4 regions of the Brevibacillus sp. NRS-1366 genome follow, and region 2 is predicted to be linked to each of the others. Evidence: predicted binding sites of a transcription regulator. Region 2 holds the regulator's gene; each other region holds the start of a gene.
What was found. The regulator LexA, encoded in region 2, represses DNA repair genes until DNA is damaged. The targets are predictions, from matches to a motif close to CGAACATATGTTCG.
Positions count from the first base shown of each region.

Region 1 (2,202 bases), on a different contig from region 2:
CAAGGCCCCGGATGCTTTTAGGATCATGAGGCTGTGACTCGGATCAGGCTCCTTGCGGCGATGCGTAGAGCTGCCCAAGAAGTGGATACAGAAGTGGCCAGGAAATTCGTTTCCTTTAATCGCTCCGGCACCATGGGGCATGCCGTGCATGGACGCCGCATAATAAATGCCGTCGACTTCAACTAGGATAGCCCGCCGTTTCCAGCTCCACTTACCCTGGTAAATGTTTTTCATGATCATCGTATCGTTTTTGGTAAGCGGCTGGACGTCAGCATGGCGACTGCCGGCTCTTCGCTGGATGTCAAAATGTTCACCAGTCTCCAAATCAATGACTGTGGCATAGTCCATTCGTCCGAATGACTTTTTTACCTGATTCCAATGTACAGCCTGACCGTAGTGAACCTTTTCAACTGCCAGCACGAGTTCTTCCAGTCGATTTTTCATTTGTTTGCTTAACAAATACTGCTTGGGTTTGTTTTTTGCAAACAGATGCCCGTTGTGGTCGTATTCAAAAGTGCGCTGATTTACTGTCAGATAAGCGCGACTCCAATGCGGGTGTGGAGTTGCCGGTATATGCTTGGCACGCAGCAGTTGCGAAGCGAATTGTTTATCGTGAAAAGTAAGGGTAGAAAAAAACATCGACGCTGGAGAAACAGAGACCGAGATTCTGATTTCGTCTTTTGCTTTTGCATCAGCTACTCTCGCCAAAGGCAGGACAGAGAACAAAAGGATCAGACTGTATAGGAGCAGCATGGAACGCCGCAAATTGAACACCTCCACTGGTATAGCTTCTCCATTTGCACGGTGAAATGACGAGCAAATCTTGGTATCATAAGCACCTGGCTGTTTTGCCATACTGTGTTCATACGGCGGTCCAAGGAGGAGTCTTTTAGCATGTCTTCGATGCCAAGAGGTAGCTACAAAGACCAGTTCCACCAGCGTTTGTACGTTCAATTGAACCAAGGACACAACAAGCTCAATTATCGCCAAATCAACATGATTAACGAGCAGATGCAAAGTGGCGTCGACGAATACGCCCATATGCAGCATGATGTGTCAGACCTGCTAGGGATGAACAAACACTAGATGATGACGCCGTATAACCTGTTCCCTATCTATGGGAGCAGGTTTTTTCAATATTACCGGCTTGGTGATTTGCATGGAAATACACGTTCGCTTTTTAGACGCTTTGTGATACAGTAGAGAGTAGAATCTTTGCAAGCGGAGTGTGGACCATGCGCATTTTAGGAATTGACCCTGGTATTGCGATCGTTGGATTCGGGGTTCTGGATAAACAGGGCAGCCAATTGCGTCCCGTCCAATATGGCAGTATTCAAACCGAAGCGGGCTTACCTGTACCGCTGAGACTCAAACAAATTTTTGAAGCCATGCAGAGCCTTTTGGAAACGTATCGTCCTGATGAAATGTCTATAGAAAAACTTTACTTCAATAAAAACGTGACGACAGCCTTTACCGTGAGCCAAGCGAGGGGCGTGATTCTATTGGCCGCCGAGATGGCTGGTGTGCCTATCTATGAATATACGCCGATGCAAGTCAAGCAAGCGGTGACTGGCTACGGTGGCGCAGAGAAAAAGCAGATTCAGGAAATGACCAGAATGCTTCTGAAGCTAAAAGAAATACCAAAGCCTGACGACGTGGCGGATGCACTGGGAATAGCCATTACGCACGCACAGTTCCGGGCGTTCATTTCCATTTCGGAAGGGGCTCAAAAATGATTGATTTTATAGAAGGCACATTGTGCTATCTGGATTCAGAATACATAGTGGTAGAGACGGGCGGTATTGGTTATCGACTATTTTGTCCGAATCCTTACCAGTTTGTCCGCTACGAAGGCAGCAAGATCAAATTATTTACGCACCATCACGTCCGGGAAGACGCGATCTTGCTTTACGGATTCGCTACTCGTGACGAACGAGATCTATTCCGAAAGCTTCTTGATGTGAGCGGGATCGGGCCCAAAAGCGGCCTGGCGATTCTGGCCGCAGCGACGCCTGAGCAGCTCGTCATGGCTGTCCAACAGGAGAATGTTACGTATTTGACGAAATTTCCGGGGATTGGGAAAAAGACAGCACAGCGCATCATTCTGGATTTGAAGGATAAATTGGTAGGATATACGCCATCTGCGATTCTGACGATAGCAGCAGGGGATCTAACGGCGGGAGAACAGGCTGTTTCTGCGCT
Region 1 is NZ_JBITPN010000046.1:4,852-7,053, forward strand. Features, by position in the region: gene ACIFQN_RS28215 (hypothetical protein) at 1-780, opposite strand, end outside; gene ACIFQN_RS28220 (hypothetical protein) at 895-1,086, shown strand; gene ruvC (crossover junction endodeoxyribonuclease RuvC) at 1,236-1,736, shown strand; gene ruvA (Holliday junction branch migration protein RuvA) at 1,733-2,202, shown strand, end outside.
Region 1: ruvC (crossover junction endodeoxyribonuclease RuvC) is a predicted target of LexA. The motif match lies at 1,163-1,176, and genes of this name have one in related genera.

Region 2 (2,202 bases):
CACCCCAGCGTCAAGCAAGGATGTCTGTTGTATTCTTACAGTAATCTTACTGTTTTGGATTATTTTCTTCAAGGTCTTCCACATAACGGATGGAATCCAAATTCGCTTTCAGCGAAAGCTTTACTGCGTCGATGTACTTTTGACGAAGTGCTTTTTGTTCCGATTTTTCCTCTTCGGACAAACCAACCTCGCGAGATTTTTTGGACAATTCATTAATGCGTTTGATTTCTGCGTCAGATACCAAAGCTGGTTCCTCCTACTCTATAGTAATGCCGTTTCATTATACCATATCGTCGGCATCACGCAAGCTATGGAAGGTTACTCTGACACTGGAATAATGAGCGTCTGTCCAGGATAAATGAGAACGCCGTCCAGGTCATTCGCCTTTTTAATCGCTATGATGAGTTCATTCACATCCATTTTGGCTTCCTCTTTGTGGTGAACAGCAATAGACCACAAACTGTCGCCCGAGCGAACTGTCACTTCTTTTCCATGCAGTTCCATCGAATCACCAGAAGCAAACACCAGTTCGGTTAGTAAGTAAAAAAAGAGAGCAAAAGTAGCTAGAAATAAAAGTGCTTGTCCCCTAGTTATGCCGAATCGCCCGCGGTTAACTGTCTGTTCTTCAAAACGGTTATGAATGGTCATCACAGTCATGATTATTCCCTCCTGCAAACATACGTTCCTTTTGTTGTTTTCATCATAAATGAGAACATACGTTCATGTCAACAAAATAATCGAACTTATGTTTGTCGAACGCAAGCTCCCATGGTATAATATAGGAAAATATGTTCGAGAAAACTGAGGTGTCTTATATGTCGAAACTATCCAGCCGGCAACAAGCCATTATTGATTTCATTCGTAAAGAAGTTCGAGACAAGGGCTACCCACCTTCTGTTCGAGAAATCGGCGAAGCTGTGGGACTCGCATCCAGCTCTACCGTACACGGCCACTTGGCCCGTCTAGAGAAAAAAGGTCTCATCCGAAGAGACCCTACCAAACCTCGCGCTATTGAATTACTCTCGGAAGAAGATCGTTTTCAAGATAATTTTGAAGACTCCGTTGTTCGTGTGCCTGTCATTGGAAAAGTAACAGCAGGGCTGCCGATTACAGCGATTGAGGATGTGGAGGAATATTTTCCTTTGCCTGAAAACATCGTGACATCGGACAAGGTGTACATGCTTCGTATTTCCGGAAACAGTATGATTGATGCTGGTATTCTCGACGGCGACTACGTGATTGTCCGTCAGCAGCATGTTGCCAACAACGGTGACATCGTCGTCGCCATGACAGAGGAAGACGAAGCGACCGTCAAACGTTTCTTTAAAGAAAAGAACCACTTCCGTCTCCAGCCTGAAAATGCAACGATGGAGCCGATCATTTTAGACAACGTTTCCATCCTGGGTAAAGTCATTGGCGTATACAGACTGATTCACTAATAAAAAAAGGGCAGCCGAAGCTGTCCTTTTTTTGTCGCCACTATTTTTCACTTATCCAGCTAAAGGGCAATAAAGAACCAAATGATCATGGTTACTTGCAGCACGACCTTGACCACAGCGCTGCCGAGAAAACCGATCAGTGACCCAAATCCTGCTTTTACCGCTTTTTCTATCGGCTGCTTCTGGGCGAGTAATTCTACCAGCACAACAAGCACGAATGGCAGAATCAGCATGCCGAACGGTGGAAACAAGAAGATCCCCAGAAAAATACCCACGGCAGCTGCAACCGAGGACCATTTCGACCCGCCATATTTTTTCACGAAATACATATTTGTCAGCAGATCCGCCCCATACAACAAAATACTGAGTACAGCCATTCCCCACCAGAACGAAGCTGGTAAACCCGCACCTGGTTCCGCGATAACAAAGTGATAGAGCAGAAATCCGCCCCAAAGCAAGATCGTATCCGGCAATACAGGCATAAAAATACCGGCAATGCTCAACGCGAACAAAGCCACTACGATAATCCACAGAAAAATTTCCATTCTCTGCACTCCCCTCTGTTTCATATACGACTAATTACCGATTTCGTTGCACTCTCTTTTCATTCTCGCTACAATAAGTTTTTGAAGACGTAATACTTTGATTTTTGCCCTATCTCATTTATTTGAAACGGAGGGACTCTTTTGAGCGACTGGCTCGACCTTTCTTATTTGCGTACAGGAACCAATCGACAAAGGCAGGCATGGGAAGCGATCCAGCA
Region 2 is NZ_JBITPN010000022.1:324,572-326,773, forward strand. Features, by position in the region: gene ACIFQN_RS18255 (DUF896 domain-containing protein) at 47-244, opposite strand; gene yneA (cell division suppressor protein YneA) at 319-657, opposite strand; gene lexA (transcriptional repressor LexA) at 816-1,439, shown strand; gene ACIFQN_RS18270 (DUF456 domain-containing protein) at 1,499-1,984, opposite strand; gene ACIFQN_RS18275 (DUF4269 domain-containing protein) at 2,126-2,202, shown strand, end outside.

Region 3 (2,202 bases), 130 kb from region 2:
AGTGGGACTCTAAAAGCCGGTTTATGTACCAATGTTTCAGCGCGTGCATTGACCAAATTTATTTTTTCATCTTTTGCCCATGAAGGAACTAGACCCCATCTCAACCTTCCTACCCGATTCCTATCTCCGTCATGGATAACGGCTACGACCATTTGGGTGGGACTGATGTTGAATCTCGGCATGTACTCAAAAGGAATGGTGTCCTCTGCATGATAATGGTCTAATAAATTTTTTAATGAAACGGTTAATGTGAACCTACCGCACATATGCCCTCCAACAAAAAAAGTCCCTCGTATGGACGAGGGTTGAAAAAGGTTGTTAACAGTGTATGAAATTTAGTATGCCCAGACCTTATCCACATTATTCACCGAAACCTTCTTTCTACTCCCATGCTTCCCATACCATCACGATTCCGTCCTGTTTTGGTGCATAATTCTTGCACAGCAGGTGTCATGCGGCGCCTTGCGGAATAGTTCGCAATGACCCGGGGCACTTTTCGCTCGATATCAGACAGCACGGCCGTTCACCATCGGCTCAATAGCAAGTATATTGTTGATGGCAAAAACGCGTGGCCCCCGGCGTGTTAGACAGTATGCTTTTAACCGATTTCCTTCCACCTCTAATGGACGTATGACTCGAATCGTTGTCTGACCGTTGTTGCCGAGATAAATCACACGAATGAGTTGCTGTTGTTTTATTGCACGAAGCATTTCCTTTATCACTTCATTCGCCTCCGAATGGAACGTTTGTTCTGTATTATATGCGAACAACATACGAACATGCAAAGGAAATACTTTCCGAAAAATAAAGCAAAAAAAGAACGCCAGTCTCCTTTTTACAAGTGAGTATCTGACGTCCTCTCGTGATTTAATATCATGCACGCAGCAAGGTTTTATAGATGCTTTTTTATGAAGTGAAGCAAGGTCTGACCTTGGGCTGTTAGTACCGTGCCTTTGCCATCGCATTTAGAGCACGCGATTTTTTCCTTTTCCTCATTTAATAACACGCCTTGACCTTCACACTCCCAGCAAGATAGTTCTAGATCATCCATAGAAATCGACATTGATTTCCTACCCCTTTATTTATGATGATAGTTTGCTCCACAATCTGGTGATCGCTGGTTTCTTTTTTCTGAATTGATTCTATCATGACTGTGGCATGTTCTACCAGCAAGGCAACTGAAACGAACAAAAGGAAGCTCCACAATGAGCTTCCTCCCTTTTTACCTTTCTCGTTAAAGCTCTCCCATCAAACCAAGACAGCGAGATGCTTCTTAGCATCATATTCTTCCAGTTCCTCACCATTTTTCAACCGATGAACAAAGTCGGGATTAGCGATCAACGGGCGCCCGAAAGCTGCCACATCAATCGTGCCTTCTGCCAACGCTTGTTCAGCGTTTCTTGGATCGAGCGTGCCAACCCCTACAATCACGCCATCCCAGTATTTGCGGACCAACTGATGCATGGTTCTTCCGTCTGCCAGCACGCGAGTAAACTGCATGGTGGAAGGATGGATCATGGTAGCTCCGACTTCCTTGAATGCTTCTACAAACGTGCGGATGGCCATTTCCGGATCTTCCCACATGTAGCTCGGATTATCGCTTTTATGAGCAGAAAAGCGAATTAATGTTCTGTCGGTACCAATTGCATCAATAACCGCCTTCAAGACTTCTTTCATTAGTGTCAATCTTTGTGCCAGGTTTCCGCCATATCGATCTGTACGATGATTGGATACATCTGAATTGAATTGATCGATTAAATACCCATGTGCGCCGTGAATTTCCACCCCATCAAAGCCGGCTTCTATTGCGTTCCTCGCTGCCTCCGCAAATTGTCCAATTAATTCCTGAATGTCTGCGATAGTCATTTCTTCTGGAGTATCATAGGGCTTTCGGAAACGAGGAACAGCTCCTTCTGCTTGAATGGCTGAAGGTGCCTGCGGTGGCAAGTTCCCCGCCAGTTCGTGATGGGATAATCGTCCTACATGCCATATTTGCGCAATAATCGTACCGCCTTCTTTATGCACAGCATCCGTTACTTTTTTCCAGCCCTCGATTTGTTCCTGGGTATATAGGCCGGGAACTCCTTGATTGCCTTTACCCCGCTTGCTAACAACGATCCCTTCTGTAATGATCAAACCAATCCCATCTGCGGCCCGTTTCCGGTAGTACTCGACTACATTTTCTCCCACTACACCCGTCTG
Region 3 is NZ_JBITPN010000022.1:190,676-192,877, forward strand. Features, by position in the region: gene ACIFQN_RS17545 (SOS response-associated peptidase) at 1-266, opposite strand, end outside; gene ACIFQN_RS17550 (WYL domain-containing protein) at 507-722, opposite strand; gene ACIFQN_RS17555 (tryptophan RNA-binding attenuation protein) at 893-1,063, opposite strand; gene ACIFQN_RS17560 (alkene reductase) at 1,249-2,202, opposite strand, start outside.
Region 3: ACIFQN_RS17550 (WYL domain-containing protein) is a predicted target of LexA. The motif match lies at 740-753, and genes of this name have one in related genera.

Region 4 (2,202 bases), on a different contig from region 2:
AATGGACCTAGAGATTTAAGGTTTGATAGAGATGGAAGACTGATGCCGAAACATGCACGCGTAAAAGAAAAAGAAATAGAAACGTTATTTTTTGAAATGGAAGGACGTGTGTATTCTGTCCTGGCTACAGCAGAATACCTTGAACCTAATGTTAGATCAAAACTTTTTTTAAAGGATCATGAGTGGGGACACATTGACTATCGAGAATTACCCCAATATAAATTTGACCATAATTTTTTTAATTGGTTAATACTAAAAAAAGGCAAAACGATTAAAGATCCGTTTGGGAACGAACTTTCTTTATTAGATGTTGCAGGTTTTTCTGGGGAGTCTCATAGAGGGGCTTCAACTTTTACTGGTTCGGGTGGGAATATTGCTAATCAACCAGTAACACAGACAATGATAAGTATGTCTTCACCTTTCCACAAATTAGAACTAACTTTGGAATATCAACATATGAGAATCCACTTTGAATTGGGTAAACTCTCTGAATGCAAATACGATGATGAAAAAACATATAAAAAAAGTGGCCCAGATGAACATGGATTTGTAAATGTTCACGAGGCCATTATAAGTATCTACTATGAAATTATACCTCTTTTAAACGCGGCATTCCACAAAGAAATTTTAGATGGTACATTCCGACTAAGATATGATCAGTACCAAAAGCAAACTGGTCTGCATGTAATTGAGGATATTGCAAGACAACTTGATCTTAGTTCAGTCGATATTTTATCACTTAACTTTTTCAAAGGAAAGAGTCCTTAAAAAACAATCTCCCACTTATCAGTGGGTATTTTTTTGTCTTGTTAAAGGAACTAATGTTCGTATATAATGCAAACAAATGTTCTTGTCGGAGGCGAGCGATGTGTTAAAGGAACTGCAACGAGCAATAGACCAGCATCAACATACTCAAGTCATCTACCTCGGCAATGATGGGCAGATGACTTTGCGAACCTTGCGACCGCTAGAGGTATCGGGCAACAGATTGAAAGCTTTCTGTCTTACCAGACGAGCGCCGCGCATTTTCATCATCGACAACATTCTGGCTGTTGAACCGGTGGTGTTTGGTCGTGCTGTCTGATATCGAAAGGAAAGTCCTGCGGGTCATCGCCAACTACTCAGCCGGGCGGCGTAGGACCCCAACGGTAGACGAATTGTGTATTAAAACGGGTCGCAGCCGTGGCGGTATCATGAAAGTGCTTGAAGTTCTTGCAAAAGAGGAGTATATCGAGTGGAAGAGATCAGATCCAGATCACATGGTAGTCTTGGAGGCTTGGGAACGGAAGGAGCATGACAGATGGCGAGCAAAGTAGAGAACGTATTTGCGGCAAGTCGCTGGGTATTGTCAGAGCAACGCGAGCTGTATCTCCAGATGAAAGAGGACGAAAAACTTGTGCGAATGCCTGAACTCGAACAGGACGAACTCGAATCATTCCATTACCAACTAAGAGACGCCGGACGAGAGAACTATGCTGTCACCATTACTTGGTGGAAACACAAGAAGGATAGCCTGGGAACGACTTGCGTGATGTGGGGAAAGGTTGAGTGGATCGACATGAATACTAGGCGAGTTAAGTTGCTTACTGACGAGGATGTCCAATGGATACCAATGGATACTATAACCGAAGTAAAAGGCTAGGAGGTAATATCATGGCAAAGGCAACTACACCGAAACGACCGACACGAGATGAATTTGAATTAGAAGACTTAGGCAATCAGCTTGTGGAAGCAAAAGAAGATGGAGACGAGAGGAACTTAACCGTTTGGGGCTTGACTGAGAAAGTGCGTGGGCGGATCACAGTGCTTGATTCACGTACAAGATTGGTCCATATAGATGAAAACGGAGTAACAAGGAAAATACCCTTCTTGGATATTATGAAGGTTAGTTACGAGTAATTACCAGCGCTCCTTATGCCTTGAATTGATACAATTGTATTGGTGATGCTATATGGAATTTATATCTCCAATGCTGCTGGAACAGAGAGATAAGCCGTTCTCGGACGGTCGCTATATTTTTGAACCCAAGATCGACGGTCATAGATTAGAGTTGTCCAGAAGGAACGGGGTTACCCGCCTTTACACTCGCCACAACAACGATGTAACGGCGAAGTATCTCGAACTCTTAGCTGATGGCCCTGACATCGTATTGGACGGTGAGCTTGCAGTAATGGACCCTGAAACGGGTATACCAGATTTCGA
Region 4 is NZ_JBITPN010000041.1:31,545-33,746, reverse strand. Features, by position in the region: gene ACIFQN_RS26405 (hypothetical protein) at 1-768, shown strand, start outside; gene ACIFQN_RS26400 (WYL domain-containing protein) at 869-1,084, shown strand; gene ACIFQN_RS26395 (hypothetical protein) at 1,074-1,316, shown strand; gene ACIFQN_RS26390 (YolD-like family protein) at 1,301-1,642, shown strand; gene ACIFQN_RS26385 (hypothetical protein) at 1,654-1,899, shown strand; gene ACIFQN_RS26380 (ATP-dependent DNA ligase) at 1,952-2,202, shown strand, end outside.
Region 4: ACIFQN_RS26400 (WYL domain-containing protein) is a predicted target of LexA. The motif match lies at 815-828, and genes of this name have one in related genera.